DNA from 3 places in the Halomonas rhizosphaerae genome. Region 2 is predicted to be linked to each of the others. Evidence: predicted binding sites of a transcription regulator. Region 2 holds the regulator's gene; each other region holds the start of a gene.
The links. Region 2 encodes sigma-54, which starts transcription at its own class of promoters, with help from an activator protein. Its sites were predicted from a motif close to TGGCACNNNNNTTGCTNT; they were not measured.
Positions count from the first base shown of each region.

Region 1: a site for sigma-54 is predicted at 5,148-5,165, ahead of QLQ86_RS11965 (HAD-IIB family hydrolase). Genes of this name have one in related genera too.
Region 3: a site for sigma-54 is predicted at 7,350-7,367, ahead of QLQ86_RS13320 (urease accessory protein UreD). Genes of this name have one in related genera too.

Region 1 covers NZ_JASCQQ010000027.1:131,235-141,397, forward strand. The annotation lists gene QLQ86_RS11945 (ABC transporter permease) at 1-699, shown strand, start outside; gene QLQ86_RS11950 (polyphosphate kinase) at 709-2,136, shown strand; gene QLQ86_RS11955 (hypothetical protein) at 2,182-3,576, shown strand; gene glyA (serine hydroxymethyltransferase) at 3,718-4,983, shown strand; gene QLQ86_RS11965 (HAD-IIB family hydrolase) at 5,203-6,117, shown strand; gene QLQ86_RS11970 (glycosyltransferase family protein) at 6,114-7,334, shown strand; gene QLQ86_RS11975 (FadR/GntR family transcriptional regulator) at 7,507-8,301, shown strand; gene QLQ86_RS11980 (TRAP transporter substrate-binding protein) at 8,373-9,407, shown strand; gene QLQ86_RS11985 (TRAP transporter small permease subunit) at 9,483-10,082, shown strand; gene QLQ86_RS11990 (TRAP transporter large permease) at 10,082-10,163, shown strand, end outside.
Region 2 covers NZ_JASCQQ010000032.1:9,969-20,131, forward strand. The annotation lists gene QLQ86_RS14685 (KpsF/GutQ family sugar-phosphate isomerase) at 1-722, shown strand, start outside; gene QLQ86_RS14690 (KdsC family phosphatase) at 766-1,323, shown strand; gene lptC (LPS export ABC transporter periplasmic protein LptC) at 1,327-1,911, shown strand; gene lptA (lipopolysaccharide transport periplasmic protein LptA) at 1,908-2,438, shown strand; gene lptB (LPS export ABC transporter ATP-binding protein) at 2,438-3,163, shown strand; gene QLQ86_RS14710 (RNA polymerase factor sigma-54) at 3,306-4,727, shown strand; gene hpf (ribosome hibernation-promoting factor, HPF/YfiA family) at 4,899-5,207, shown strand; gene ptsN (PTS IIA-like nitrogen regulatory protein PtsN) at 5,215-5,688, shown strand; gene rapZ (RNase adapter RapZ) at 5,737-6,657, shown strand; gene QLQ86_RS14730 (HPr family phosphocarrier protein) at 6,661-6,930, shown strand; gene pmbA (metalloprotease PmbA) at 6,936-8,276, opposite strand; gene yjgA (ribosome biogenesis factor YjgA) at 8,397-8,903, shown strand; gene tldD (metalloprotease TldD) at 9,003-10,163, opposite strand, start outside.
Region 3 covers NZ_JASCQQ010000028.1:61,085-71,247, reverse strand. The annotation lists gene QLQ86_RS13350 (tripartite tricarboxylate transporter permease) at 1-1,124, shown strand, start outside; gene urtA (urea ABC transporter substrate-binding protein) at 1,448-2,776, shown strand; gene urtB (urea ABC transporter permease subunit UrtB) at 2,854-4,452, shown strand; gene urtC (urea ABC transporter permease subunit UrtC) at 4,459-5,598, shown strand; gene urtD (urea ABC transporter ATP-binding protein UrtD) at 5,595-6,440, shown strand; gene urtE (urea ABC transporter ATP-binding subunit UrtE) at 6,440-7,138, shown strand; gene QLQ86_RS13320 (urease accessory protein UreD) at 7,402-8,298, shown strand; gene QLQ86_RS13315 (urease subunit gamma) at 8,455-8,757, shown strand; gene QLQ86_RS13310 (urease subunit beta) at 8,832-9,152, shown strand; gene ureC (urease subunit alpha) at 9,149-10,163, shown strand, end outside.

The DNA of each region.
Region 1 (10,163 bases), on a different contig from region 2:
GATGGCCTGGCCGAGCGACTCGGCCTCGCCCTGGGCGACCGCCTGACCTTCACCATCGGCAGCGACGAGGTCACCGGCGAGGTGACCAGCCTGCGCAGTCTCGACTGGGAGAGCTTCCGGCCGAACTTCTACGTGATCTTCCCCCCGGGGACCCTGGAGCGTTTCGGCCACAGCTACATCACCGCCTTCCATCTCGGCGACGACGACCGCGACCTGACGCGCCGCCTGGTGCAGGACTTCCCGGGCGTCACCCTGCTTGACGTGGATGCCATCCTCGGCCAGGTGCGCGAGGTGCTGACCCAGGTCACCCGGGCGGTAGAGCTGGTGCTGGGCTTCGTGCTGCTGGCCGGCATCAGCGTGCTCTATGCGGCGTTGACCGCCAGCCTGCCGGTACGGGCCCACGAAAGCGGCCTGCTGCGGGTCTTCGGAGCCAGCAATCGGCTGCTGTCGCGAATGCAGGCGGCGGAGTTCGCCGTGCTGGGACTGGCCAGCGGGCTGATGGGTGCCTTGCTGGCGGAGCTGGCAACCGCCGGGATCTACCTGGCCTGGTTCGACCTGGCCCCCCGGGTCCACTGGCTGCTGTGGCTGACCCTGCCACCGGCCGGCGCGCTGTTGATCGGCCTCATCGGGCACCTGCTCTCCCGGGGCCTGCGCCGCCAGGCCCCGGCGGCCAGCCTCGGTCTGCTGGGCGAGGCCTGAGGCGCGGCCATGAAGACCGACACCCTGCGCGCCCGCCTGCTGGAGGCACAGCTCGACCTCGCCCGTCGCCGGGAGCGGGCGGTGATCCTGCTGCTGACCGGTCACGCCGTCACCCACAAGGGACGGCTGGTCAACGAGCTCAACCACTGGCTGGACAACCGCCATACCGAGGTGCATGCCCTGGGCCCCAGCAGCGAGGAGCGCGAGCGACCCTACTGGTGGCGCTTCTGGCGACGCCTTCCCGATCGCGGCCGCATCGGCATCTTCATCCATGGCTGGTACGGCGATGCGCTCTTCGCCCGGGCCGAACGGCGTCTCCCGCCGGGCGCCTTCCGCGACAGGCTGGGGGAGATCCGCGCGTTCGAGGCCGAGCTGGCCGCCGAAGGGGTGGTAGTCCTCAAGCTGTGGATGGACATCGACCGTCCCGCACAGCGCCGTCACCTGCAGGCATTGCAGGAGGACCCGGCCCGTGCCTGGCAGCTGAGTGCCACCGACTGGCAGCGCCATCTGCAGCATGCCGCCATCGCCGCCCTGGGGCGCGAGATGCGCGACGCCACCGCGGCCGATCATGCGCCCTGGCGGCGGCTCGACTTCCGCGACCCGGCGGCACAGCTCCAGCGGGTGGGGGCCCTGCTGCACGAGACCCTGGCCGCGCCCCCCGTGGCGCCCTCCTGCGTGCCGGAGGGGGTGCCCGGCGAGGTGGCGGCGGCGCCCTCGATATGCCGTGCCGAGCCCCGGGTGGAGGCCTCGCTGAAGAAGGCGAGCTATGCCGCGCGGCTCGCCGAGGCCCAGGGCCGCCTGGCGATCAACGCCCGGGAGGTGGCCCGCCGGCGCATCCCGGTGGTGCTGGCCTTCGAGGGACTCGACGCAGCGGGAAAGGGGGGCGGCATCCATCGGGTCACCGCGGCACTGGATGCCCGCCAGTACCGGATCCATCGCATCGCGGCCCCCAGCGACGAGGAGCTGGCATTGCCCTGGGCCTGGCGCTTCTGGCGTCGACTGCCGGCCGACGGTCGCATCGCCATCTTCGACCGCAGCTGGTACGGCAGGGTGCTGGTGGAACGGGTCGAGGGGCTGGCCCCCGAGGCGGACTGGCGGCGTGCCTATGCGGAGATCCGCGAGTTCGAGCGCCAGCTGCTGGCCCACGGTACCGTGCTCGGCAAGCTGTTCCTGGCCATCAGCCAGGAGGAGCAGCTGCGCCGTTTCGAGGCCCGAGCCGCCACGCCCCACAAGCGCCACAAGCTCACCGACGAGGACTGGCGCAACCGCAAGCGCTGGGACGACTATCGACAGGCTATCGACGAGATGTTCGCCCGCACCCAGGCGCCGGGCGCCGAGTGGGCACTGATCGCCTGCGACGACAAGCGCCGGGCGCGCCTCGCCGTGCTCGAGGAGGTCAATCGGCGGCTGGAGATGCGCCTGGCCTCGCCGCACTGATGTAGACTGCTGATCATCCACCATGCTCACACCGGAGGTGATCCCATGCGTCCGACGCGGTACCTGCCGGCCACTCTGGCCGCCCTCGCCTTGTCGACTTCCCTGCCGGCCCTGGCCGACGACCCGGCAGAGCGCCTGGAGGCCGACCTGCGGTCGCTGTTTGCCGCCGAGGGGTGCCTCGAGATCGGCGAGGTCTCGGCGGCGCTGATCCGAGACCGCGTCACCGCCCGCGAGCTCCATTTCGTCGGCCCCGAGGGGCAGCAGCTGTGGCTCGACCGCTACGAGGTCAGTGGCGACTACGACCGGCCCGACGAGGTGCGCATCGAGGGCATCCGCCTGGAGACTCCCGGCCACGAGCAGGTGCAGCTGACCGCCGAGGCCCTGGTCCTCGATGACCCCTCCCGAGCGGTGCTGCCCCTCCATGAGGAGAGCTGGCCCGAGGGTGTGCGTATCGCCGGGCTCGACGTCGAGGCGCTGGCCGCCGAGTTCGCCGGCCAGGACCTGGGGGAGGGGTTCGGCGAAGGGCGTGGGCGGGTCAGCGTCGAGCGCCTGCAGGCCACCGGCCTGTCACGCGAGGCCATCGACAGCCTGGAGCTCAGCGGGCTCGAGGGGCAGGCCGAGGGGGAGGGGGAGTTCGGCCGCGGCACCCTCTCCCTGGCGTTCGCTCGGGTGGAGGGGCTGCGCGGCCTGCAGGGCGAGGAGGACGAACGGGAGCTCGACCGCCTCGAGCTGCGCGACCTGGCGATCGACTCCGACCGGCTGGTGGCGACCCTGGCCGGACTCGAGGTGGATGGTGACCTGCAGGACGGGGAAGGCGGGGTGCGCCTCGAGGCGCTGGACCTCGACCTGGCTCGCATGATCGCCCTGGCGCCCGAGGAGGAGCGCACGCAACTGCGCATGGCCAGCAACGTGCTCACCGGCGGTAGCGGAACGCTGCGCCTCGATGCGGTCTCCACCGGACGCTGGGAGGCGGTAGACGGCGACACCCGGCTGCTCGGCGAGCTGGACATCACTGCCGAGGAGGCCTTCGGCTGGGCGGTGGATGCCGACCTGCCGGTGCGCCTGCCCGAGGGCGTAGAGCCGGCCGCCTTCCTGGCCGAGATGGAGAGCCTGGAGGGCGTGACCCTGCTGGGCGGGCGGGTCGACGCCACTATCTCGGACCTCGGGCTCTTCGGCCGTCTGCCGGCGGTCATGGCGGCCAGCCAGGGGATCAGCGAGGCGGTCTTCGTGGAGCAGGCGCGGACCCAGGCCCGGGGATTCGGCATGATGCTCGGCCCCGAGATCGAGGCCGTCCTCACCGGCCTGGTGGCGATGATGGCGGGCGAGGCGAGCGAGCTCACCCTCCAGCTGACCCTGCCCGCCGACAGCGAACTGGACGCACTCTCTGCCGATCCCCTGGCACTGCCCGAGCGACTCGAGATGCGGGTGGAGAGCCGCTGAGGCGTTCGGCAGGCCTGCCGCGCTGTCGCGCGCCCATGAAGGATCCGGCGGTTGCCCATGATCGCCTTTCATGTGAAAGCCGACGGGGGCTGGGGTATCATGTGGCCCCCAGATTCTCCCGTTTTGCGAGGTTTCCCGCCGATGTTCAGCCGTGACATGCAGATTGCCGGTTTCGATGACGTCCTGTTCGATGCGATGCAGAAGGAAGTCGCTCGCCAGGAAGCGCACATCGAGCTGATCGCCTCCGAGAACTACGCCAGTCCCCGGGTGCTGGAGGCCCAGGGCAGCCAGCTGACCAACAAGTACGCGGAAGGCTATCCCGGCAAGCGCTACTACGGCGGCTGCGAGTACGTGGACATCGTCGAGCAGCTGGCCATCGACTACGCCAGGGAGCTGTTCGGCGCGACCTACGCCAACGTCCAGCCCCACTCTGGCTCCCAGGCCAACGGCGCGGTGTTCCAGGCGCTGGTCAAGCCGGGCGATACCATCCTCGGCATGAGCCTCGATGCGGGGGGGCACCTGACCCATGGCGCCAAGCCCAACTTCTCCGGCAAGCACTACCATGCCGTGCAGTACGGCATCGACGAGAACGGCCGCATCGATTACGACGAGGTGGCCAGCCTCGCCCGCGAGCACCGGCCCAAGATGATCATCGCCGGCTTCTCCGCCTACTCCCAGATCATCGACTGGGCGACGTTCCGCGAGATCGCCGACGAGGTGGGCGCCTACCTGCTGGTCGACATGGCCCACGTGGCCGGCCTGGTGGCGGCCGGCGTCTACCCGACCCCGCTGCCCCACGCCCACGTGGTCACCACCACCACCCACAAGACCCTGCGCGGCCCGCGTGGCGGCCTGATCCTCTCCGCCGAGGGCGACGAGGCCATCGAGAAGAAGCTGCAGTCTGCGGTCTTCCCGGGCGGGCAGGGCGGCCCGCTGGAGCACGTCATCGCCGCCAAGGCGATCTGCTTCAAGGAGGCCATGGAGCCCGGCTTCAAGGCCTACCAGCAGCAGGTGGTGAAGAATGCCCAGACCATGGCCGGGGTGTTCATCGAGCGCGGCTTCGAGGTGGTCTCCGGCGGCACCGAGGACCACCTCTTCCTGCTCTCGCTGATCAAGCAGGGCCTGACCGGCAAGGATGCGGACGCCGCCCTGGGGCGCGCCCACATCACCGTCAACAAGAACGCCGTGCCCGGCGATCCCCAGAGCCCCTTCGTCACCTCGGGCCTGCGCATCGGCACCCCGGCAGTGACCACCCGCGACTTCGGCGAGACCGAGTGTCGAGAGCTCGCCGGCTGGATCTGCGACATCCTCGACGTCATGGCCGCAGGAGACGACACCGCCGCCATCGAGGCCGAGGTCAAGGCGAAGGTCGAGGCCGTCTGTGCCCGCCTGCCGGTTTATCGCTGAGACGCCCTGTCGCTGACTGACTCTGGCTGCGGCCAGGGGATCCCGAGCGCCCCGCCAGGCTGCACCATGGCGGGGCGTTTTCGTGTCCTGCGCTGGTGCAATCGCGCCGACGCCCGGGCATGACGCGCCGTGGGCCCCTGTGAGACGGGGCCTCTGGCTCGCCCTGGCATGCGCCCTGCATGGGGCATGGCGAGTCCACGACACGGAACCGGAAACGCCATGCCCTCGATACCCGCCTCGCCCCCCGACTCCGCCCGGCGCCCGCGCCTGCTCTTTACCGACCTGGATGGCTCGCTGCTCGACCACCACTGCTACGGCTGGGCCCCGGCCCGCCCCTGGCTCGCCCGGCTGAAGGCGCTAGGGGTACCGGTGATCCCGGTGACCAGCAAGACCCGCAGCGAGATCGTGCCGCTGCGCCACGAGCTCGGCATCGAGGACGCCCCCTTCATCGCCGAGAACGGCGCCGTGGCCGGGCTGCCGCCGGCCTGGTGCCATGCCCGGCTGGACCGCGGCTCCGCCGCCGATGGCCTGGTGATCAGGACGCTGGGGGTCGACATCGGCTTCATCCGACAGCGGCTCGCGGTGTGGCGGTCGCGGCTGGGCGTGGGCTTCACCACCATGAGCGAGATGACCCTCGACGACCTAGTGGCCTTCACCGGCCTGTCGGAGCCACAGGCACGGCTGGCGCGGCTGCGCGAGGGCAGCGAGCCGCTGCTCTGGGAGGACTCGGACGACAGCCTGGCGCGTTTCCGGGAGGGGCTCGAGGGCGACGGCCTGCGCCTGATGCGCGGCGGGCGCTTCTGGCACGTCACCGGGGATTGCCACAAGGGCAGTGCCGTCGCCTGGCTGATCGAGCGCTTCGAGGCGCTGCGTGGCCAGCGGCCGCTGACCCTGGGGTTCGGCGATGGCCCCAACGACATTCCCATGCTCGAGACGGTAGACCAGGCGGTGGTGATCCGCGGCTGCCATGGCCTGGCGGTGTCGCCCCGCCAGCCGGCGCTCTATCGCAGCAGGGCCACCGGCCCCGACGGCTGGGCCGAGGGGGTGGCCCACTGGTGGGGGCGAGGCGACCGCCGGCCAGCGCCGGCGGTGACGCACGTCAGCAGTGACGGGGCCAGGAGGGCGACGGCATGAGCGACTTCCACCAGAATGGCATCATCACCGACTTCCACAATCTGACCCGCCGGCCGCTGGCGGCCCTCGAGGAAGAGCTGGTCGCGTTCTCCGAGCGCCGTCCCATGAGCCTGATCCTGCCGTCGCTCTTCGCCGAGCTGGAGGGACCGGCGCTGGCCCATATCGTCGAGGAACTTCGCCGGGTGCCCTATCTCGCCGAGGTGGTGATCGGGCTCGATCGCGCCGACCGCGAACAGTTCCTGCATGCCCGGGAGTTCTTCGCCCGGCTGCCGCAGCACCACCGCATCCTTTGGAACGACGGCCCTCGGCTCCAGGCGCTGGATAACGAGCTCGAGGCGCAGGGTCTGGCGCCCCAGCAGCCCGGCAAGGGGCGCAATGTCTGGTACTGCGCCGGCTACGTGCAGGCCTCGAACCGCGGCCGGGTGGTCGCCCTGCACGACTGCGATATCCTCACCTACGACCGGGGCCTGCTGGCGCGGCTCTTCTACCCGGTGGTCCATCCCCACTTCAACTACGAGTTCTGCAAGGGGTACTACCCGCGCATCGCCGAGGGCAGGCTCAATGGCCGGGTCTCGCGGCTGATGGTTACGCCGCTGCTGCGGGCGCTCAAGCAGATGCACGGGCCGCTGCCCTACCTGGAGTATCTGGACAGCTACCGCTATGCGCTCTCCGGCGAGTTCTCCATGCGCAGCGAAGTGCTCGACGGCATCCGGATTCCCGCCGACTGGGGCCTGGAGATCGGAGTGCTCTCCGAGGTGCATCGCAACTACTCCACCAAGCGGCTCTGCCAGGTGGACCTGGCCGATGCCTACGACCACAAGCACCAGCCGGTGTCCGCCGAGGACGCCTCCGGGGGCCTCAACCGCATGAGCCTGGATATCGCCAAGGCGCTCTACCGCAAGCTCGCCACCCAGGGCGTGACCTTCAGCGCCGAGGGCTTTCGCACTCTCAAGGCGACCTACTACCGCCTGGCGCTGGACCTGATCGAGGCCTATGACCACGATGCCGTGATGAACGGCCTGCGGCTCGACCGCCACGCCGAGGAGCAGGCCGTGGAGCTGTTCGCCGCCAACCTGCTCGAGGCCGGCAGCGCCTTTCTCGACAACCCCGGCGAGCGCCCCTTCATCCCCAGCTGGAACCGGGTCAGGGCGGCGATTCCCGATCTGCCCGAGCGCATGTTCCAGGCGGTGGAGCGGGACAACGCCGCGGCGGTCTAGACATGATGGATTGACCGGTCGTCACGCAAGCGCCGGATATCGCGGCTGATCAGCGTCAAATCCGACAAGCTCCGGGTGTGTGACCAAAGTCTAAAGGCAAGGCCGTGGCATCTGGGCGACCCTATGTCCGACATAGATTGCATCAAGTCGTACAGGAGCCGCCGAGAGCCCCATGTCATCGCGTCAGCCCCCGTCCGGGCGCAAACTCGCCCACAAGCCCGATATCGCCGAGGACCTGGCCCGGGCGATCTTCGCCGGCGAGCATGCGCCGGGCAGCTTCCTGCCCAGAGAGCTGGATCTCTGCGAGACCTATGGCGTCAGCCGCAGCACCGTGCGCAGTGCCCTGCAGCAGCTGGTCTCGGCGGGCATGCTGACGCGCATCTCGGGGCAGGGCAGCCGGGTGCGCGAACTCACCGACTGGCATCTGCTGGACCCCCGGGTCAGCGACTGGATGGCCCGCTTCGCCCAGCCCAACCCGCGCATCCAGCGCGACATCTTCGCCTTCCGCGTGGCCGTGGAGCCCTTCATGGCGCGGCTGGCGGCGGTGCATGCCACCGCCGCCGACCTGCTGGCCATCGAGACGGCCTGGCGCGACATGATCCGTGCCCTGGAGGCGCCCGATCGGCGCTGCGAGGGGCGCAGCCACGACGAGCACGACGTGGCCTTCCACGAAGCGATCTTCGCGGCCACCCACAACCTGTTGTGGGCCCAGCTCAGCCACATGCTCAAGCCGGCCATCGGCCTGCTGGTGGAGACCTCCAACCACAGCGCGGCCGAGCTGAGTGACAGCATGGAGCGCCATCGCCGGCTGATGGAGGCGATCCGCCTGCGCCAGCCCGAGGAGGCAGAGCAGGCGGCCCTCTCCGTGCTCGAGCGCACCGGGCTGGATCTGGGGTTCGAGAGCCTGTTCGACCATCGTCCGCCACGTCTGCGCCTGCCGGGCGCAGACGTTCCCGAACCGGGTTGACCGGTTCGCCTCGCACGCGGTGTCCTGCACCGACAACAACAACCGTCATGCGCCACAGAAGGAAACGCACCATGAAACAGACCACGCCACGCCCCTCCTTTGCCCTCAAGGGCCTGACCGCCGCCGTGCTCGGCGCGCTGGCCTTCTCTGCACAGGCCGCCGAGTACGAGTGGACCTTCCAGACCTCCGAGACCTCGGGCGAGCCGCAGTTCGAGCTCAAGAAGGCCTGGGCCGAGAACGTCAACACCATGTCCGACGGGCGCATCGAGATCGAGATCCTGCCGGTCAACGCCGTGGTCCAGGCCAACCAGACCCTGGACGCCGTGGAGTCGGGCATCCTCCAGGGCCATCTCACCGATCCCAGCTACTTCTCCGGTCGCGACAAGGCCTTCGGCATGCTCGGCAACCTGGTGGGCGCCTGGGGCGACCCGCTGGAGTTCCTGGAGTACATGAATCACGGTGGCGGCGAGGAGCTCTACAACGAGCTGGTCAACCCCTACGGTGTGCAGCTGATCGGTGCCGCTGCGACCGGCCTGGAGTCCTTCCCCTCCAAGCGCCCGATCCGCACCGTGGAGGATCTCGAGGGCCTCAAGGTCCGCGCCCCGGAGGGCATGGTCTACAACATCTTCGAGAAGGCCGGCGCCGCCCCGGTGAACCTGCCGGGCTCAGAGGTCTACACCTCGCTGGAGAAGGGCGTGATCGACGCCGCCGACTACACGGTGTTCTCCACCAACCACAGCCAGGGGCTGCACAGCTTCGCCAACTACCCGAACTATCCGGGGTTCCATTCACTGCCCATGGTCTCCGTCTCCCTCAACAAGGAGATCTGGGACGGCCTGCCGGAGGACCTCCAGGCGATCCTCGAGACCTCGGTGGACAAGCTGGCCTACGAGATGGTCTTCGAGCTCAAGAAGCGGGACCTCGAGGCCGTGGCCGAGGCACGCCAGGACGAGGACATCGAGCTGATCGACATGGCCCCGGAGGAGCGCGCCAAGTTCCGTTCCATCGCCAAGGAGGAGTGGGCCGAGTGGGCCGAGGAGAGCGAGATGAACCAGAAGATCTACGACTCCGTGGTCGAGTTCCTCGAAGCCCGCAACCTGATGTAAGCCGGCCGACATCCACCCCCTGGCAAGCCGACCATCGTCCGGGCCGAGCCCGGACGATGTGCGAAGAGACCCATCATGACCCAACCTTCCCCCGACAACCGCGACCCGGCCGAGCTGATCGAGCAGGTCGAGGAGCTCGGCCCCGAACGCACCGCCCTGGACCGCCTGGTGGCCCGGGGCGCCCGCGGCGCCGCCTGGCTGGTGCTGATCGCCATGGGCATCAGCGTGGTCGAGGTGTTCCTGCGCTACGGCTTCAACAGCCCCACCTCCTGGGTGCACGAGTCCGTGGTCTTCCTGGTCGCCGTGACCTTCGCCCTGGGCGGCCCCGCGGCGCTGGCCCGCAACAGCCATATCCGCGTCAAGGTGCTCTATGACAGCGCCGGCCCGCGGCTCAAGTGCTGGATGGACCGCTTCAACGACCTGGTGACCCTGGGCTTCTGCCTGACCATGAGCTATGCCGCCTTCCACATGTTCTGGCGTGCCTCGCACAACCCGCTCGGAGAGTGGCAGCTGGAACGCTCCGGCACCTCCTGGAATCCGCCCTTTCCGGCGCTGGTCAAGGGCATGATCCTGTTTGCCCTGGCGCTGATGACCCTGCAGGCGCTGCTGCACCTGGTGCAGTCGATTCGCGCCCGTCCCGCCGCTCCGGCCCCGCAAGACGAGGAGACACGCTGATGGATATCGGGACGGCCACGATCCTGATGATCGCCGCCATCTTCGGCCTGCTGGTCACCGGCCTGCCGCTGGCCTTCATCA
Region 2 (10,163 bases):
ACCTGGGCATGATCACCCCCGGCGATGTGGTGCTGGCCCTCTCCAATTCCGGCGAGACCGCCGAGGTCACCGCCCTGCTGCCCCTGCTCAAGCGCATGGGCACGCCGCTGATCAGCATGACCGGCCGACCGGGCTCGACCCTGGCGCGACACGCCGAGGCCCACCTGGATGCCGGGGTCGAGCGCGAGGCCTGCCCGCTGGACCTGGCCCCGACCTCGTCCACCACCGCCGCCCTGGCGCTCGGCGACGCCCTGGCCGTGGCGCTGCTCGAGTCGCGCGGCTTCACCGCCGAGGAGTTCGCCCTCTCCCATCCCGGCGGCAGCCTCGGCAAGCGCCTGCTGCTGCGGGTCGCCGACCTGATGCACGAGGGGCCCCGGCTGCCCAGCATCGCCCTGGGCAGCCCGCTGCGAGATGCCCTGCTGGAGATCACCCGCCAGGGGCTGGGCTTCACCTGCGTGGTCGACGCCGACGGTCGCCTGGCCGGGGTCTACACCGACGGCGACCTGCGCCGTACCCTCGACCAGCACAGCGACCTCTCCGGCCTGCTCGTCGACGATGTCATGACCCGCCCCGGCAAGCGGGTCGCCCCCGACACCCTGGCCGCCGAGGCGGTGCGCATCATGGAGGACAACCGCATCTCGGCGCTGGCCGTGGTCGATGCCGACGGCCACCCGGTCGGCGCCCTGCACATGCATGACCTGCTCGCCAGCGGCGTCATCTGACGCCCTGTACGCCCACCTCGCCCCCCCGACTGCTGGAGACACCATGAGCCTCGATTCCCCCCTGCTCGACAGCCAACTCGTCGATCGCCTGCGCCGCGTCCGCCTGCTCGCCCTGGACGTGGACGGCGTGCTCACCGACGGTCGCCTCTACTTCCAGGCCGATGGCGTCGAGATCAAGGCCTTCCACACCCACGATGGCCATGGCATCAAGCTGGCGCAACGGGCCGGCATCGTGGTGGCCTTCATCACCGGACGCGATTCGCCGATGGTCAGCCGGCGCGCCGCCGCGCTGGGCGTCAAGCATGTCTTCCAGGGAGCCGAGAAGAAGCTCACCGTGCTGCGCGAGCTCTGTAGCCGCCTGGGCCTGGAGCTCGAGCAGGTCGCCTACTGCGGTGACGACATGCCCGACGTGGCGCCCATCCGGCGCGCCGGGGTCGGCATCAGCGTGCCCGGCGCGCCGGCCTATATCCGCAAGCATGCCGACTGGGTCACCGAGTCTGAGGGCGGCCATGGCGCCGTGCGCGAGATCTGCGACACCCTGCTCCAGGCCCAGGGCCACTGGGATGCGGTGCTCGACACCTACCTGCACGGCACGACCTGAGCCATGCGCCTGCCGCGCCCCGGCTTTCGCACCGGCCTGTTCCTGCTGCTGCTCGCCCTGGGCGGCGGACTGGCACTGCTCGACCTGCGCGATGCCCCGCTCCCCGGCCCCGTGCCGGGGGACGAGGCCGGCGAGCCGGACTACTACCTGGAGGACGCCCGGCTGACCCGTTTCGATGCCCGGGGACACCCCCACCAGCGGCTCGACACGCCGCGCCTGACCCACACCCCGCATGACGACGTCACTCGCCTGGAGCGGCCACGAGGACGCCTGCTGGACGACTCGGGTCGTGTCTGGCTGGCCAGTGGCGACCGCGGCACCCTGGGCGCCGGCGGCAACCCGCTGACCCTCTCCGGCGACGCGCGCCTCCTGGCCCCCGCCGAGCGCTGGCAGCTCGACACCGAGGTGCTCCACTTCGACGCCGACAGCGGCCATGCCTGGAGCGACACCCCGGCCCTGCTGCGCCAGCCACCCCAGCGGATGCGTGGCGAGCGCTTCGACGCCTGGATCCATGACAACCGTGCCCGGCTGACCGACAATGTGCGCGGCCACCATCCACCCGACACCCGCGAGGACCCCGAGTCATGACGCGTCCCCCCTTCGCCCCCCTGCTGACCCTCGGCGTCATCGGCCTGCTGCTGGGCAGTACCCCGGCCCTGGCCCTGGAGGGCGATGCCAGTGCCCCGATCGAGGTGGAGGCCGACCGCCTCGACCTCGACGACCGTGCCGGCACCGCCGTCTACACCGGCGACGTGGACATCCGCCAGGGCAGCATGCAGCTGACCGGCGCCCGGGTGGAGATCCAGCGCAACGACCAGGGCCAGCTCACCCGCGCCACCGCCACCGGCGAACGCGCCTACATCGAGCAACAGCCCGCCCCGGACGAGCCCCTGGTCCGCGGCTGGGGGCGCACCATCATCTACCACGTCGCCGAGCGGCGGATCGAGCTGATCGACCGGGCCGAGCTGCACCAGGGCAGCGACACCTTCGACGGCGGCTACCTGGAATACTTCCTCGACCGTCGGGTGGTCCAGGCCCGCTCGGATGCCGAGGGCGTCGATGACCGCCAGCGCGTGCGCATGACGCTGGAACCCGAGCAGCAGGACGGCCAGTGATGAAGACCCTGAGCGCCCTCCACCTGGCCAAGAGCTACAAGCGCCGCCGGGTGGTGCAAGACATCAGCCTCTCCATCGAGCAGGGCCGGATCGTCGGGCTGCTCGGCCCCAACGGCGCCGGCAAGACCACCTCGTTCTACATGATCGTCGGACTGGTGCGCGCCGACGCCGGGGAAGTCCATATCGACGACCTCGACCTCTCCACGGCGGCCATGCACGAGCGGGCACGGGCCGGCATCGGCTACCTGCCCCAGGAGGCCTCGATCTTCCGCAAGCTGTCGGTCGCCGACAACATCATGGCGATCCTCGAGACCCGCAAGGACCTCGACCGCGCCGGGCGCCGGGCCCGGCTCGAGCAGCTGCTCGAGGACTTCCACGTGACGCATATCCGCGACAACCTCGGGATGAGCCTCTCCGGGGGGGAGCGCCGGAGGGTCGAGATCGCCAGGGCCTTGGCAACGGAACCCGCCTTCATCCTGCTCGACGAGCCCTTCGCCGGGGTCGACCCCATCTCGGTGGGCGAGATCAAGGGCATCATCCGCCAGCTCAAGGCCCGCGACATCGGCGTACTGATCACCGACCACAACGTCCGGGAGACCCTCGACATCTGCGACACCGCCTACATCGTCGGCGATGGGCGCATCATCGCCGAGGGCGATGCCGAGGCGATCCTCGCCAACCAGCGGGTCCGCGAGGTCTACCTGGGCGAGGACTTTCGTCTCTGACCGCAATCAACTGATATGCTTGTCGTTATTCCGCGACGGCATGAAGATTGCGGATGGCACGATTGTTGCAGATTTTGTGCTTGCAAGCCTCCCGACCAGCGGCTAGGGTTGGGGTTTTCGGCGAGTCGAGGGCACTCCTCTCATGGCCATGAAGGCGTCCCTGCAGCTGCGCGTCGGCACCCAGCTGACCATGACCCCCCAACTGCAGCAGGCCATCGCGCTGCTGCAGCTCTCGACCCTGGACCTGCGCCAGGAGATCCAGCAAGCACTGGAGTCCAACCCCATGCTGGAGGTCGAGGATGACTTCGGCGAGCAGGCGGTGAGCGAAGCGCCCGACGAGGAGTGGGCCAGCGAGATCCCCGACGAGCTCAGCACCGACAGCGACTGGTCCGACACCTACCAGGACCTCGGCACCGCGCCCGCCGGCGGCAGTGGCGAGGGCCCGGACTTCGAGCGCCAGGCCTCGGGCCAGAGCCTCCAGGGGCACCTGGCCTGGCAGCTGGCCATGACCGACCTTGACGCACGCCAGCAACGCATCGCCGAGAGCCTGATCGACGGCGTCAACGGCGACGGCTACCTGACCCAGCCCCTGGAGGAGATCCGCGACGGCCTCCGAGCGCAGGGCCTCGAGGGCCTCAAGACCCGCGAGGTCGAGCAGGTGCTGTTGCGCCTGCAGCAGTTCGAGCCCACGGGGGTCTTCGCCCGGGACCTGCGCGAGTGCCTGATGCTGCAGCTGGCCACCCTGCCCGACGACACCCCGCTGTTGCCGCAGGCCCGCCGCCTGGTCCGCCAGTTCCTCGAGGCGCTCGCCGGCGACGACCGCCGCCTGCTCAAGCGACGGCTCGGCCTCGACGACGACGCCCTGGACACGGTGATCGAGCTGGTGCGTTCGCTGGACCCGCGCCCCGGCAGCGGCTTCACCGACAGTGACGGCGCCTATGTCATCCCCGACCTCATCGCCCGCCACACCCGCGATGGCTGGCAGGTGGAACTCAACCCGGAGGCGATGCCGCGGCTGCGCATCCAGCCCGACTATGCCGCCCTGATACGACGGGCGGACAAGAGCGAGGACAACCAGTTCCTCAAGGACCACCTGCAGGAGGCGCGCTGGCTGATGAAGAGCCTGTCCAGCCGCAACGACACCCTGCTGCGGGTGGGCCGCGAGATCATGGTGCGCCAGCTCGACTTCCTGGAGCACGGCGAGGAGGCGATGAAACCGCTGATCCTGGCCGACATCGCCCAGGTCGTGGAGATGCACGAGTCGACCATCTCGCGGGTCACCACCCAGAAGTTCATCCACACGCCGCGCGGGATGTTCGAGCTCAAGTACTTCTTCTCCAGCCAGGTGGGGGGCAGCGGCGAGGGCGACGCCCACTCCAGCACCGCCATCCGGGCACGCATCCGCAAGCTGATCCAGGACGAGCCCCCTCGCAAGCCCCTCTCCGACAGCAAGTTGGTCACCCTGCTCGATGAGGCCGGCATCAGCGTCGCGCGACGCACCGTCGCGAAGTACCGCGAAGCGATGGGCATCCCCTCCTCCAGCGAACGCAAGCGGCTGCGTTGAAGGCCTCTCGCTGGCGCTCCCGCGGCCCCCGGACTTCTTCCTCCCACACGGACGCAAGCGGTTGAAATGACGCCGGTCATGCGCCTCTCGAATCCCCTCGTCCGAGGGGGTATGCAGGACAGCAAAAAGGGTTACAATCGACCCATAACCCGACAGAGCAAGGAGCGTGTCATGCAAGTCAACATCACCGGCCATCATGTGGAACTGACCGACGCCCTGCGTGACTATGTGCAAGAAAAGCTCGCCCGCGTGGAGCGCCACTACGACAACATCACCAACGTGCAGGTCACCCTCTCCGTGGAGAAGGAGCGCCAGCAGGCGGCCTGCACCCTGCATGCTGCCGGTGCCGATCTCCATGCCGAGGCCATGGAGAACGACATGTATGCCGCCATAGATGCCCTGGCCGACAAGCTCGACCGCCAGCTGGTCAAGCACAAGGAAAAGGCCCAGGCCCGCGCCCAGGGCGCTGGCGCCCGCTGATTTCGTCATGACACTGGACGCCATCCTGCCCCCCGAGCGCACCCTCTTCGATGTGCCGGGGGGGAGCAAGAAACGGGTGCTGGAGTTCTTCAGCACCTTCATCGCCCAGAACACCCCGAGTCTCGACAGTCAGGAGGTCTTCAGCCGTCTGATCGGGCGCGAGCGACTGGGCAGTACCGGTATCGGCAACGGGGTCGCCATTCCCCATGCCCGCAACCCTCACTGCAAGGCCCCCATCGCCGGTTTCCTCAAGCTGGCGGAGCCGGTGGACTTCGACGCCATCGACGGCGAGCCGGTCGACCTGGTGTTCGTGCTGCTGGTGCCGGAGGAAGCCGACGAGGCTCATCTGGCCCTGCTCGGCCAGGTCGCCGGGGTGATGAACGATGCCGATACCCGTGCCCGGCTGCGTCACAGCACCAGCCAGCGCGAACTCCATGAGCGCCTCACGGAGGCGATCCGACGACAGGCCCCGGCCGGCTGATCCTTCCCCCTCGGGCCTGCCCGGCCATCCCACGACCAGGAGACCCGCATGCAGCTTGTGATCATCAGTGGCCGGTCAGGCTCCGGCAAGTCGATCGCGCTGCAGGCGCTGGAAGACCTGGGCTACTACGCCATCGACAACCTGCCGGCCATGCTGCTCGGTGCGCTCGTCGATGAACTGCAGGATGACCGCTCGCTGCGCTCCTCGATCGCCGTCAGCATCGATGCCCGCAACCTGCCCGCCGCCCTCGAGCGCTTTCCCGAGCTGCTCGAGGAACTGCGTGGCCGCCGGGTCGACTGCCAGGTGGTCTACCTGACCACCGACGCGCGCATTCTCCTCGAGCGCTACTCCCATACCCGCCGCCGACACCCCCTGACCCGCGGCAGCGACATGACCCTCGCCGAGGCGATCGATACCGAGGAGCAGTCTCTCTCCGAGATCCGCGACCTCGCCGACCTGGTGATCGACACCACGCGGCTCTCGGTGCACGAGCTCCGGGGGCGCATCACCGATCAGGTCGCCGGCCACCGGGCCGAGCGGATGACCCTGACCGTGGAATCCTTCGGCTTCAAGCGCGGGGTGCCACTGGACGCGGACATCGTCTTCGATGCCCGCTGCCTGCCCAACCCCTACTGGGATCCGGCGCTGCGCGATGCCACGGGACGCGATCCCAGCATCATCGCCTTCCTCGACGGCTACCCGATCGTTGCCGAGATGCTCGACGACATCCTCGCCTGGGTGGAGCGCTGGCTGCCACACTACCAGGCCAGTCAGCGCAGCTACCTCACCGTGGCCATCGGCTGCACCGGCGGCCAGCACCGCTCGGTCTACCTGGCCGAACGCCTGGCCGACCGGCTGGCGAACCGGCACGACGGGGTGCGGCTACGCCATCGTGAACTGGGGGTGCAGATCACCCTCCCCGCCGGCCAGGAGATGGCCGAGGACAACCCCGCCCAGGAAGGAACCTGACGCGTGCCGAGTCGCAAGCTGACCCTGACCAATCGGCGCGGCCTGCATGCCCGCGCCGCTACCAAGCTGGTGCAGTGCTGCCAGCCCTTCGACGCCCGGGTCACCGTGTGCCGCGGTGACCAGCAGGCCGACGCCGGCAACATCATGTCGCTGCTGATCCTGGCCGCCCCCTGCGGCACCGAGCTCGAGGTCTGCACCGAAGGGGAGGACGCCGAGGCGGCCCTCGAGGCGATCACGCGGCTCTTCGAGGCCCGCTTCGACGAGGACGGCTGAGGCCGTCAGCCCCCCGCCACCATCAACTCGTCGACCAGCCAGCTGCCGGTATGGATGCTGCCACGGGTATCGGTATCATCCCCGACGCCGACGAGGCCCTGGAACATCGTTTCCAGGTTACCGGCGATGGTGAACTCCTCCACCGGATGCCGGATCTCGCCGTCCTCGACCCAGAAGCCGGCGGCGCCACGGGAGTAGTCGCCGGTCACGCCGTTGACCCCCTGCCCCATCAGCTCGGTGACCAGCACGCCGCGGCCCATGCGGGCGAGCAGTGCCTCGCGGCTCTCCAGCGGCGCGGTGATGCGCAGGTTGCGCGCGCCCCCGGCATTGCCGGTGGTCTCGAGGCCCAGCCGCCGGGCACTGTAGGCCGAGAGCATGTAGCTGGCCAGGCGACCGTCGCGAACGAAGACATTGTCGCGGGTCTGCACCCCGTCGCCGTCGAACGGCGAGCTCGCCATGGCGCCGACTTCCATGGGCCGCTCGCCGAGGCTGAACCACTCCGGGAAGAGAGGGGTGTTCAGTCGGTCGCACAGAAAGGAGGCCTCTCGATAGAGGGCGCCCCCGGCAATTGCCCCCATCAGGTGGCCGACCAGGCCAGCGGCGAGGGTCGGATCGAAGAGCACCGGCATCCGCCCGGTGGCCGGTCGCCGGGCACCGAGTCGCCGCAAGGTGCGGCGCGCGGCACTCTCGCCCACCGCCTCGGCAGCGGCCAGGTCACCGGGTGCACGGGCGCTGGTGTAGTCGTAGTCCCGCTGCATGCCGTTCTCGTCCTCGGCAATCAGCATGCAGGAGAGCGAGTGGCGGCTGCCGCATTGGCTACCCAGGAAACCATGGCTGTTGGCGTAGGCGTGCACTCCCTCGCCGCTGGAGAGGCTGGCCCCGTCGGAGCTCTTGATGCCCGCCATGACCCGACCGGCCGACTCGCAGCGCAGCGCCAGATCGGTGGCCTCATCGATGGAGAGCGGCCAGGGATGGTGGACGTCGAGGTCGGGCAGCTCGGTGGCCATCAGTCGCGCGTCGGCCAGGCCCGAGGCCGGATCCTCGCCGGTGTGACGGGCGATCGCCAGGGCCTTCTCGACCACGGCACGCACCGAGGCCTCGCCGGCGTCGCTGGAGGAGGCGCTGCCCTTGCGCTGCCCCACATAGACGGTCACGGCGATCCCCTGGTCCCGGGACAGCTCGACCGTCTCCACCTCGCCCTCGCGGACACTGACGCCGACGCCCTGGTCGACGCTGGCCCCCACCTCGCAGGCATCGGCCCCCAGCCCACGGGCCAGGTCCAGGGCCATCCGGGCGCGACTCTCCAGCAGGGTCTGCTGCGCGGCGGCATCGAAAGCCTGTGTCATGAACGTCTCTCCTCACTCGGCCGGCCATCGGGCCGGCCCTGTCGATGGTGCATTGTCCAGCCCCGTGCCGCGGGCTGATATACTGGTGCGCAATTCGATCCCGACTGACGTGGAACCAGCATGACCCAGGATGACCTCTCCCCGGCCGACGAGCGGCCCAGCAAGTCCCAGCTCAAGCGCGAGATGCAGGCCCTGCAGCAGCTCGGCGAACAGATCATCGCCATGAGCGATGCCCAGCGCGCCCGCTTCCCGCTCTCCGACGACCTGCTGCGAGCCATCGAGGAGACGGGGCGCATCAAGGCCCGCGAGGCCCGCCGGCGCCACATGCAGTACGTCGGCAAGCTGATGCGCGGCGAGGACCTCGACGGCATCCAGGCGGTGTTCGACGAGATCGAGAACGAGACGCTGCGTCGTGACCATGCCTTCCACCGCCTGGAGGCGTGGCGCGACCGGCTGGTCGCCGAAGGCGACGAGGCCGTGGAGGCCTTCGTCAGCGAGTTTCCCGCGGTCGACCGCCAGGCCCTGCGCCAGCTGATCCGCAATGCCCGCCGCGAGCGGGACCAGGGGAAACCGCCAACCAACGCCCGCCGGCTGTTCCGGCTGATCCGCGACACCGCGGGCCTCTAGAGCCGGAAGCCGGAAGAGCGCTGCTTGCGGCTGGAAGCCGGCAGATACCGAGCCTTGACGGCTCTGGAACCTTCCAGCTTCCGGCTTCAAGCTTCCCGCTTATGACTGGGTGCCGCCCACGGTCAGCTCGTCGAGCTTCAGCGTGGGCTGGCCCACGCCCACCGGCACGCCCTGCCCCTCCTTGCCGCAGACGCCGATACCGGTGTCGAGTTCCATGTCGTGGCCGATCATCGAGACTCGGCCCATGGCCTCGGGGCCGTTGCCGATCAGGGTCGCCCCCTTCACCGGCGCGGTGATCCTGCCGTCCTCGATCAGGTAGGCTTCGCTGGCCGAGAAGACAAACTTGCCGGAGGTGATGTCCACCTGGCCGCCGCCGAAGCTCACCGCATAGAGGCCCCGCGACACGCTCTTCAGGATATCCGCGGGGGCGTCGCTGCCGGCGCGCATGTAGGTGTTGGTCATGCGCGGCATCGGCAGGTGGGCGAAGGACTCGCGCCGTGCGTTGCCGGTCGGCGCCATGCCCATCAGCCGGGCATTGAGCTTGTCCTGCATGTAGCCGGTCAGGATGCCGTCCTCGATCAGGGTGGTGCTCTGGCCCGGGGTCCCTTCGTCGTCGACGGAGAGCGAGCCGCGCCGGTCGACCAGGGTGGCATCGTCGACCACGGTGACGCCGCGCGAGGCGACCTGCTGGCCGATTCGCCCGGCGAAGGCCGAGCTGCCCTTGCGATTGAAGTCACCCTCCAACCCATGGCCCACCGCTTCGTGGAGCAGGATGCCCGGCCAGCCTGGGGCCAGTACCACCGGCATCTGGCCGGCCGGCGCCTCGACGGCCTCCAGGTTGACCAGTGCCTGCCTCACCGCTTCCCTGGCATAGCGCTCGGCGACGTTATCGTCGCGCAGCCGCACCATCGCGAAGCGGCCGCCACCGCCGGCGCTGCCCCGCTCGCGGCGCCCGTTGCGCACCGCGATCACGCTGACGTTGAAGCGCACCAGCGGGCGGATGTCCGCCGCCAGGGTGCCGTCGCTGGCACGCACCAGCACGACCTCGTGGACCCCCGTGAGCGAGGCGCTCACCTGGGATACCGAGGGGTCCGCCGCCCGGGCCACCCGGTCGGCGAGCTTGAGCATGGCGATCTTGTCCTCGGCAGAGAGGCCGGTGAGCGGGTCGACGCCAGCATAGCGGGCCTGGCTGGCCATGGCCACGCCCGGCGCCACCGCCAGCCGCTCGCCGCGGCGCACGATGCCGGCGGCGGTGCGTCC
Region 3 (10,163 bases), on a different contig from region 2:
CTCTGCTGGCGGATTTCGCCCTGACCTTCGGCCCGGCCGAGTACTTCGCGCTGTTCCTGCTGGCCTTTGCCACCCTTGGTGGCATCACCGGCAAGAACCCCATGAAGACCGTGGTGGCCGCCGCCATCGGCCTGATGATCGCCACCGTGGGCATCGACTCCACCGGGGTGCAACGCTACACCTTCGGCACCCTGGAGCTCTACGAGGGCGTGGACTTCATCATCGCCATCGTCGGGTTGTTCGCCATCTCCGAGTTGCTGTTCTTCATTGAAGAGAAGGCCGGCGGCGGCAAGGAAAAGATGGCCGTGAACAAGCTTACGCTGAAATGGAAGGATATCCGCAACATCCTGCCTTCCAGCTTCCGGGGTGGCGTGCTGGGCTTCATTGCCGGCGTCCTGCCCGGTGCCGGCGCCTCGCTGGGCAGCTTTATCGGCTATACCCTCGAGAAGAAGATAGTCGGCAAGAAGGGCTACTTCGGCCAGGGTGACCCGCGCGGCGTGGCCGGCCCCGAGGCCGGCAACAATGGCGCCTCCAGCGGCGCCCTGGTGCCCATGTTGACCCTCGGCGTGCCGGGCAGCGGCACCACTGCGGTGCTGCTGGCGCTGCTGATCTCGCTCAACATCACGCCCGGGCCGCTGATGTTCACCCAGAATGCCGATATCGTCTGGGGCGTGATCGCTGCGCTGCTGATCGGTAACTTCCTGCTGCTGATTCTAAATATTCCGCTGGTGGGGATCTTCGTCAAGCTGCTCTCGGTGCCGCCGATGTTCCTGCTGCCGGTGGTCACCATGATCGCTTTCGTGGGCATCTACTCGATCAGCAACACCGTCTTTGATCTCTACTTCATGGTGGCCTTCGGTGTTGCCGGGTATATCTTCCGCAAGTTGGAGATTCCGCTGGTACCGATTATCCTCGGCCTGCTGCTGGGGCCGGAGATGGAGAAGAACCTGCGCCATGCCATGGACATCTCCGATGGTGACTGGACTATCCTGTGGGATAGCGGGTTGGCCATCGGGCTGTGGGTGTTCGCCGGCCTGGGGCTGATCCTGCCCTACATCGTCGGCCCGGTCCTGCGCCGTCGGATGCGGGTCACCACCGGCACGGGCGGTCCCGAGGGCGACTGAGCCTCGGCCCCATCGTCACTGCCTATCGGGGGCGCCGGCCGAGCCGGCGCCCCCGTTTTGCGTGTTGGCCCTCCTGCGTCACGACGGTGCGTTGCACCAGAGGCATAGACGATCGTGGGGCAGGGCGGTGTGCCCCTTGCACCAGGATATCGCCTTGTGATGCCTCCGGTCCTTCGGGGGCGTTCATCCAACTATCTGAATGAAAGGATAAAAACCGGCATCGTGCTGATATGGCACATCCCTTGCGACAGCGGTGAGAGACATCCCGCGATGTTCTCCCTCGCTGGACTCATCGACAACAACATCGATCGCAAGGAGATCCCATGATCCCGTCCTCCGTGAATCGCACTTCCCGTTGGCTGGCCGTTCCGCTGCTGAGTGCGGCCGTCGCCACACCCGCCCTGTCCCAGGAAGACCCCATCAAGGTGGGCATCCTGCACTCTCTCTCCGGCACCATGGCCATCAGCGAGACGGTGCTCAAGGACACCGTCGAGATGCTGATCGAGCAGCAGAACGCCCAGGGCGGCCTGCTCGGACGTGAACTGGAAGCCGTGGTGGTGGACCCGGCCTCCGACTGGCCGCTGTTTGCCGAGAAGGCGCGCGAACTGCTGGCCCAGGAGGAGGTTGACGTCATCTTCGGCAACTGGACATCGGTATCGCGCAAGTCGGTGTTGCCGGTGGTCGAGGAGCTCAATGGCCTGCTCTTCTATCCGGTGCAGTACGAGGGCGAGGAGTCCTCCGAAAACGTCTTCTACACTGGCGCGGCGCCCAACCAGCAAGCGATCCCCGCGGTGAATTACCTGATGAACAACGTCGGCGTTGAACGCTGGGTACTGGCCGGCACCGACTACGTCTATCCGCGCACCACCAACAAGATCCTCGAGGCCTACCTGAAGGACGAGTTCGGGGTCGCGGAAGACGACATAATGGTCAACTACACGCCCTTCGGGCACTCGGACTGGCAGAACATCGTCTCCGAGATCAAGGAGTTCGGCAGTGAGGGCAAGAAGACCGCCGTGGTCTCGACGATCAACGGAGACGCCAACGTGCCCTTCTACCGGGAACTCGGCAACCAGGGTATCGATGCCGCCGACATCCCGGTGGTGGCCTTCTCGGTGGGCGAGCAGGAGCTGACCGGCATCGACACGGCGCCGCTGGTCGGGCATCTGGCGGCCTGGAACTACTTCATGAGCGTCGATACCGATGCCAACTACGACTTCATCGACGCCTGGATCGAATACACCGGGGACGAGATGGCGGTGACCAACGATCCCATGGAAGCCCATTACATCGGCTTCAACATGTGGGCCGAGGCAGTGCGCAAGGCCGGCACCACCGACGTCGACGCGGTCAAGGACGCGATCATCGGTGTCAGCGTGCCCAATCTCTCCGGTGGCTATGCGGCCATGATGCCCAACCACCACATTACCAAGCCGGTGCTGATCGGCGAGATCCAGGACAATGGTCAGTTCTCCATCGTCTGGGAGACCCCGTCCACGGTGGCCGGTGATGCCTGGTCAGACTATCTGGAGGGATCCAGGGACCTGATCAGCGACTGGCGCAAGCCCATGGAGTGCGGCAACTACAACGTCGTGAAGGGTAGCTGCGGTGGGAGCGAGGCCCAGGAAGAGGTCGCCTCCGCAGACGAATAGGACCGGTCTGCCACCGGGTCAGCGCCTGACCCGGTGGTGATGACACGCCACTCGACGATCATTGCCAGGAATTCCCCATGAAGATCCCCCCTTGTCTCAGGCGGATGCTGGTCCTGTGCCTGCTGGCCTGTCTGCCGTTGGCGGCCAATGCGCAGGATGACGACGGCCAGCAGCTCCTCGAGTCACTCGATGCCTCGTCCTACGCCCAGATGGGTGTGGCCATCGAGGCCATCATTACCAGTGGCGACGAGCGCAGTCGTGGCTGGCTGGAGGCGCTGCTGGGCGGCAAGCTGCAGCGACACAAGGAGACGGGCCGCTTTGTCGTGGTGCTCGAGAACCGGGGCCGTGACTGGCCGGTGGTCGATGCCCTGACGGGCGAGGCCCTCGGCGAGATGTCGAGGCGCGACCTTGATCGGCTCGGCATCAACAACGCCCTGCGTGGCCAGTTGCAGGGCGCGCTGGCGGTGCTTGACCTGCAGGCCGATGGGGTCAGCGAACGCCGCCAGGCGGCTCGCGCCCTGCTCGGCGACGTCGATGCCACCCTTGCCGAGCCACTGACGGTGGTGATCGACGCCGAGGAGGATGCCGAGGTTCGCCGCCTGCTCCAACAGGCGCTGGCGATCCATCGCCTGGAAGAGGGTGACCTGGCGGCGGTGGACGCCCTGGCGGGCAGTTTGAATTCCCGGGTACGCTCGGCGCTGAATACCGCCAGTCGCAGCGAGGACCCTGGGCTCGCCGCCGCTGCGACCTCGGCCCTGGCCGATATCGAGCAGAAGATGAAGCTCAATCGAGGACTCGAGACCCTATACTTCGGCCTGTCGCTTGGCTCGGTACTTGTGCTGGCGGCCATCGGGCTCGCCATCACCTTTGGCGTCATGGGCGTCATCAACATGGCCCATGGCGAGCTGATCATGCTCGGCGCCTACACCACCTGGGCCATGCAGCAGCTGATGCCTGGCCAGCCGGGACTGGCGATGGTGCTGTCGATTCCTGCCGGTTTCCTGGTGGCGGCGTTGGCCGGTATTGCCATCGAACGCGGCGTGATCCAGTTCCTCAAGGGCCGTCCTCTGGAGACTCTGCTGGCCACCTTCGGTGTTAGCCTGATCCTCCAGCAGCTGGTGCGCACCGTGATCTCGCCGCTGAATCGCACCGTGGTCACTCCGGAGTGGATGAGCGGCTCGATCATGATCAATGAGGGGCTCTCGCTGACCCTCAACCGCCTCTACGTGCTGGGCTTTGCGCTGGTGGTGTTCGCCGGCCTGATGCTGGTGATGCGACGCACATGCCTGGGGCTCGAGGTGCGGGCGGTGACCCAGAATCGCGCCATGGCACGCTCCATGGGCATTCGGGCGACCCGTGTGGACATCATGACCTTCGCCCTGGGGTCGGGCGTGGCCGGGCTCGCCGGCGTGGCGCTCTCCCAGCTCACCAACGTGGGGCCCAACCTGGGCCAGAACTACATCATCGACTCCTTCATGGTGGTGGTCTTCGGCGGCGTCGGAAACCTGTGGGGTACCCTTGTGGCCGGGCTCTCGCTGGGCGTGATCAACCAGGTCCTCGAACCCTGGGCAGGTGCCGTGCTGGCCAAGATCCTGGTGCTCGTGTTCATCATCCTGTTCATCCAGAAGCGCCCCCGCGGACTCTTTCCGCAGAAGGGCCGGGCGGCGGAGGGCTGATTCGTCATGTGGCTGACAAGACCATTTCGTGAACGATCGACGCAGCTCTTCCTGGGGATCCTGCTCGCCGCTCTGGCAACGGTGACGCTGCTCAACCTGATGCTGCCGGCGGGTCATCCGCTGCATGTCTCGACCTACACCGTGACGCTGCTCGGCAAGTACCTGAGCTATGCACTGCTGGCGGTAGCCGTGGACCTGGTATGGGGCTATCTCGGTATCCTGAGCCTGGGGCACGGGGCCTTCTTCGCCCTGGGCGGCTATGCCATGGGGATGTACCTGATGCGCCAGATCGGCGACCGGGGCACCTATGGTGATCCGGTGCTGCCGGATTTCATGGTGTTCCTCGACTGGGAGGCGCTGCCCTGGTACTGGCTGGGCTTCGACATGGCCTGGTTCGCCTTCCTGATGGTGCTGCTGGCGCCGGGCCTGCTGGCCCTGGTGTTCGGTTTCCTGGCCTTCCGTTCCCGGGTCACGGGGGTGTACCTGTCGATCATCACCCAGGCGCTGACCTTCGCCCTGATGCTGGCCTTCTTCCGCAACGAGATGGGGTTCGGTGGCAACAACGGTCTCACCGACTTCAGGGAGCTGCTGGGCTTCGACCTGCGCAGCGATGCCACCCGGCTCGGGCTGTTCCTTGCCACCGGGATCGCGCTGGCGCTGGGGTATGTGCTGTGCCGGGCGATCGTCGCCAGCAAGCTGGGCCGGGTCAGCGTGGCTACCCGCGACGCCGAGGCGCGCACGCGTTTCCTCGGCTACCGGGTCGAACGCTTTCAGCTCTTCGTCTTCGTGGTTTCGGCGATGCTGGCCGGGGTGGCCGGCGCCCTCTACGTGCCCCAGGTGGGCATCATCAATCCAAGCGAGTTCTCGCCGATCTTCTCGATCGAGATCGTGCTATGGGTCGCGCTGGGCGGGCGGGCCACCCTCTACGGGGCGGTCATTGGTGCCATTCTGGTCAACTACGCCAAGACGGTCTTCACCGGGGTGATGCCTGATGCCTGGCTGTTCGCCCTCGGTGGCCTTTTTGTGCTGGTTACGGTGCTGCTGCCCAAGGGGATAGCCGGCTTGCTCGCCTATCGCCTGACACCCCGGCGCCTCAAGAGAAAGCCCGCTGCCCAGTCATCTACTCCCGGGGAGGCCTCCGCATGAACATTCTGCATTCCCTGGCCGATCGTGATCGCGTCTTCGACTTCCTGGTCCCCGCCAGATCACCGGTCGATGTTCGCCACGGGCCGATCCTCTATGTCGAGGATGTCACCGTCAGCTTTGATGGCTTCAAGGCCATCAATGATTTGAACCTGACCATCGACGACGGCGAGCTGCGTTGCATCATCGGCCCCAATGGTGCGGGCAAGACCACCATGATGGACATCATCACCGGCAAGACGCGGCCCGACAGCGGCTCGGTCTGGTTCGGCAGCCGGCATGACCTCCTGGCCATGAGCGAGCCCGAAATCGCCAGCCTCGGCATCGGGCGAAAGTTTCAGAAGCCGACGGTCTTCGAGGCGCTGACGGTGTTCGAGAACCTGGAGCTGGCCATGGCGGCCGACAAACGCATCCTGCCCACGCTTACCGCCCGGATGACCGGCGAGGTCCGTGACCGCATCGAGGAGGTGCTCGCGACCACCGGTCTGGTGGCGACGCGCCACCACCCGGCGGGCATCCTCTCCCACGGGCAGAAGCAGTGGCTGGAGATCGGCATGTTGCTGATGCAGCGTCCGCGACTGCTGCTGGTGGACGAGCCGGTGGCAGGCATGACCGAGCAGGAGATGGAACGCACCGCGGAGTTGCTGACCAGCCTGGCCGGAAAGGGCAAGCAGTCCGTGGTGGTGGTGGAGCACGACATGGGCTTCGTGCGCTCGATCGCCCGCACGGTGACGGTGCTGCATCAGGGCAGCGTGCTGGCCGAGGGCAGCATGGATCAGGTCTCCCGCGATCCCAAGGTCGTCGAGGTTTACCTGGGCGCCGACCCCGACGAGGAGGCCGCCTGATGCTGACCATCGACACGCTCAACCAGTTCTACGGTGAGAGTCACACCCTGTGGGACCTCGACCTGACCGTGCCGACCGCCGAATGCACCTGCGTGATGGGCCGCAACGGGGTAGGCAAGACCACTTTGATGAAGGCCATCATGGGCGAGGTGGCACTCGCCTCGGGCAGCATCCGCTATGACGAGGGCATCGAGCTGACGACGCGTCGTGTCGAGGAACGCTCACGGCTGGGGATCGGCTACGTGCCTCAGGGACGGCAGATCTTCCCCCTGCTCACCGTGGAGGAGAACCTGCGCACCGGCCTGGCGGCGAGGACGGATGGGCTCAAGCACATTCCGCCGCGCGTCTATGAGCTCTTTCCCGTCCTCGAGGAGATGAAGCATCGTCGCGGCGGTGACCTCTCGGGAGGGCAGCAGCAGCAGCTGGCCATCGGCCGGGCGCTGGTGCTGGAACCGAGGCTGCTGATCCTCGATGAGCCGGGGGAGGGCATCCAGCCCAATATCGTGGCCCAGATCGGTGAGGTCATTCGTCGACTGATTCAGGAGGATGGTCTGAGCGTGTTGCTGGTGGAGCAGAAGCTGCCCTTCGCCCGCCGATATGCCGACCGCTTCGTGATCATGGACCGCGGACGCCCCATGGCCAGGGGCAGGATCGATGAGTTGTCCGATGCACTCATCAAGGAGCACCTGACGGTTTAGGCCGGGGAGCGCCAGAAGGCAAGGAGCAAGGGGTCCTTTGTGCATAGGGCCCCTTGCTCGTTTATGGCCCGACTGTCCGGGCGGCTGCACCTTCAGGGGGCAGCGAGGCGTGTCGGCTGCACCCCGATGAGACGTTGTGGTCCGTTACCGAGAGCCTGTCCTCTTTCTCAAGCCGTTGAATATAATAGAAAAACCTCATGCTTCCCCATTCTGGTACATCCCTTGCTGATGCTTGTGCAGAGATACCTGGCTATGAGCTGCCCATGACCGTCTTCGAGTCTTCCCTGGATGCCCCGCTGCCGATCGATTCCGGTCACCGCTTCGATGCGGATCGCCATTGGGCGGCCTCTCTCGAGCTCGGCTTCGAGGCCCGTGAGGGGGTGACCCGCATGGCGCGATCCCGTCATCTGGGTCCGCTGCGCGTCCAGCGTCCCTTCCACCCCGAAGGCCAGGGCGGCGCCTGCCATGTCTACCTGCTGCATCCCCCCGGCGGCCTGGTCAGCGGTGACGCCCTGTCGATTACCGCCGGGGTCGGCGCACATGCCCATGCGCTGTTGACGACCCCCGCCGCCAACAAGCTCTACAAGGCCGACAGCCATGGAGTGGCCTGGCAACAGCACACCCGCCTCGACATCGCCGACAGCGGGATACTCGAGTGGCTGCCACAGGAAACCATTGCCTTCGATGGCTCCCGAGGAGAACAGCGCACCACCATCGCGCTTTCGGGGTCGGCACGCTGCCTGGGCTGGGAGGTGATGGCCCTGGGCCGCCCGGCGAGCGACTTGCCCTTTTCCTCGGGGCGCATCGAGCAGCGCTTCCGCCTGACCCGGGATGGTCGGCCACTCTGGCTGGAGCGTCAGCCGCTGGATCCTGGCCACCCGCGCTTCCGTGGCCACTGGGGGCAGGGCGGGGCCACCGTGCAGGCCACGCTCTGGGCGGTGGGACTCGAGGATGAACGCGAAGCCGTTGACGCCCTGCGCGAAGGCCTGCCCGGGATGTCTCCCCGGTGCGCGGTCACGGTGCGCCACGGCGTACTGCTGCTGCGCTACCTCGGCCAGGAGCGTAACGAGGCCTGGGACCTGTGTCGTCGTGCCTGGGAAATCCTGCGGCCACGTTTGATTGGCCTGCCGGCCCATACGCCGCGCATTTGGCTGACGTAGTTTGGGTACTGTGAGAAACGTGCTGCCGTCCTGTGGGAGCCGTGCTTGCACGGCGATTTGTGCAACTGTCATTCGCGCTGCAAGCAGCGCTCCCACAGGTACGGCGATCCTTGTGGTCATGACCCAAGATCACCCCCTTCACCTTGTGAGGCTCCCATGGAACTGACTCCCAGAGACAAGGACAAGCTGCTGCTCTTCTCGGCGGCCCAGCTGGCCGAACGGCGCCGCGCGCGTGGCCTCAAGCTCAATTATCCCGAGGCGGTGGCACTGATCAGCTTCGAGATTCTCGAGGGTGCCCGGGATGGACGCAGCGTCGCGGAACTGATGAACGTCGGCCGCGAGATCCTGACGCGCGATGACGTCATGGAGGGCGTGGCCGAGATGGTTGATGAGGTCCAGGTGGAAGCGACCTTTCCCGATGGCACTAAGCTCGTCACCGTCCACGAGCCCATCGTCTAGGGAGGGAAAAATGGCCTTCGTTCGCGCAGTTTTAGCTGTTTCTACAGCAGCCAAAAATGAAGAGGGAAAACTCAATGATTCCCGGTGAATATTTCTTGAAGGACGGTGACATCGCGCTCTGTGAGGGGCGTGATCGCATTACCGTCGATGTCGCCAATACCGGCGATCGCCCCATCCAGGTCGGCTCTCACTACCATTTCGCCGAGGCCAATGCGGCCCTGCGCTTCGATCGTGACAGGACGCTCGGCTATCGCCTCGACGTGGCCGCCGGCACCGCGATCCGTTTCGAGCCCGGTCAGATGCGCGAGGTGACGCTGATCCCCTACGGCGGCCGACGCCACATCTACGGGTTTCGCGGCTCCGTCATGGGCAGCCTGGAGGGAGACGTGCAATGAAAATCTCGAGACAGGCCTATGCCGACATGTACGGCCCCACCGTGGGCGATCGGGTGCGCCTGGGCGACACCGAGTTGTGGATCGAGGTGGAGCGCGACGCCACCCACTACGGCGACGAGGTGAAGTTCGGCGGTGGCAAGGTGATTCGCGATGGCATGGGGCAGAGCCAGCGCCATGACGAGGCGGTCATGGATACCGTGATCACCAATGCCCTGATCCTCGACTGGTGGGGGGTCGTCAAGGCCGATGTGGGACTCAAGGGAGGACGCATCGCCGCCATCGGCAAGGCCGGCAACCCCGACACCCAGCCCGATGTGGAGATCGTCATCGGGCCCGGCACCGAGATCATCGCCGGGGAGGGCAAGATCCTCACCGCCGGCGCCCTGGATGCCCATATCCACTTCATCTGCCCCCAACTGGTGGAAGAGGCGCTGATGAGCGGCATCACCACCATGCTGGGGGGTGGAACCGGGCCCGCGACAGGCTCGAATGCCACCACCTGCACCGCCGGGGAGTGGCACCTGGGCAAGATGCTCCAGTCCGTCGACGACATGCCGATGAACATCGGTTTTCTCGGCAAGGGCAATGCCAGCCTGCCCGAGGCGCTGGAGGCCCAACTCGAGGCCGGGGCCATGGGGCTCAAGCTCCACGAGGACTGGGGGACCACCCCGGCCTCCATCGATAACTGCCTTACCGTTGCCGACGCCTACGACGTCCAGGTGGCGATCCACACCGATACCCTCAACGAGTCGGGCTTCGTGGAGGATACCCTGGCGGCCTTCAGGGAGCGCTGCATCCACACCTACCACACCGAGGGCGCCGGGGGTGGCCATGCCCCGGACATCATCACGGCCTGCTCGAAGGATTATGTACTGCCCTCGTCGACCAACCCGACGCGACCTTATACCGTTAACACCATCGATGAGCATCTCGACATGTTGATGGTCTGTCACCACCTCGATCCGAAGATTCCCGAGGATGTGGCCTTCGCCGACTCGCGCATCCGCCGCG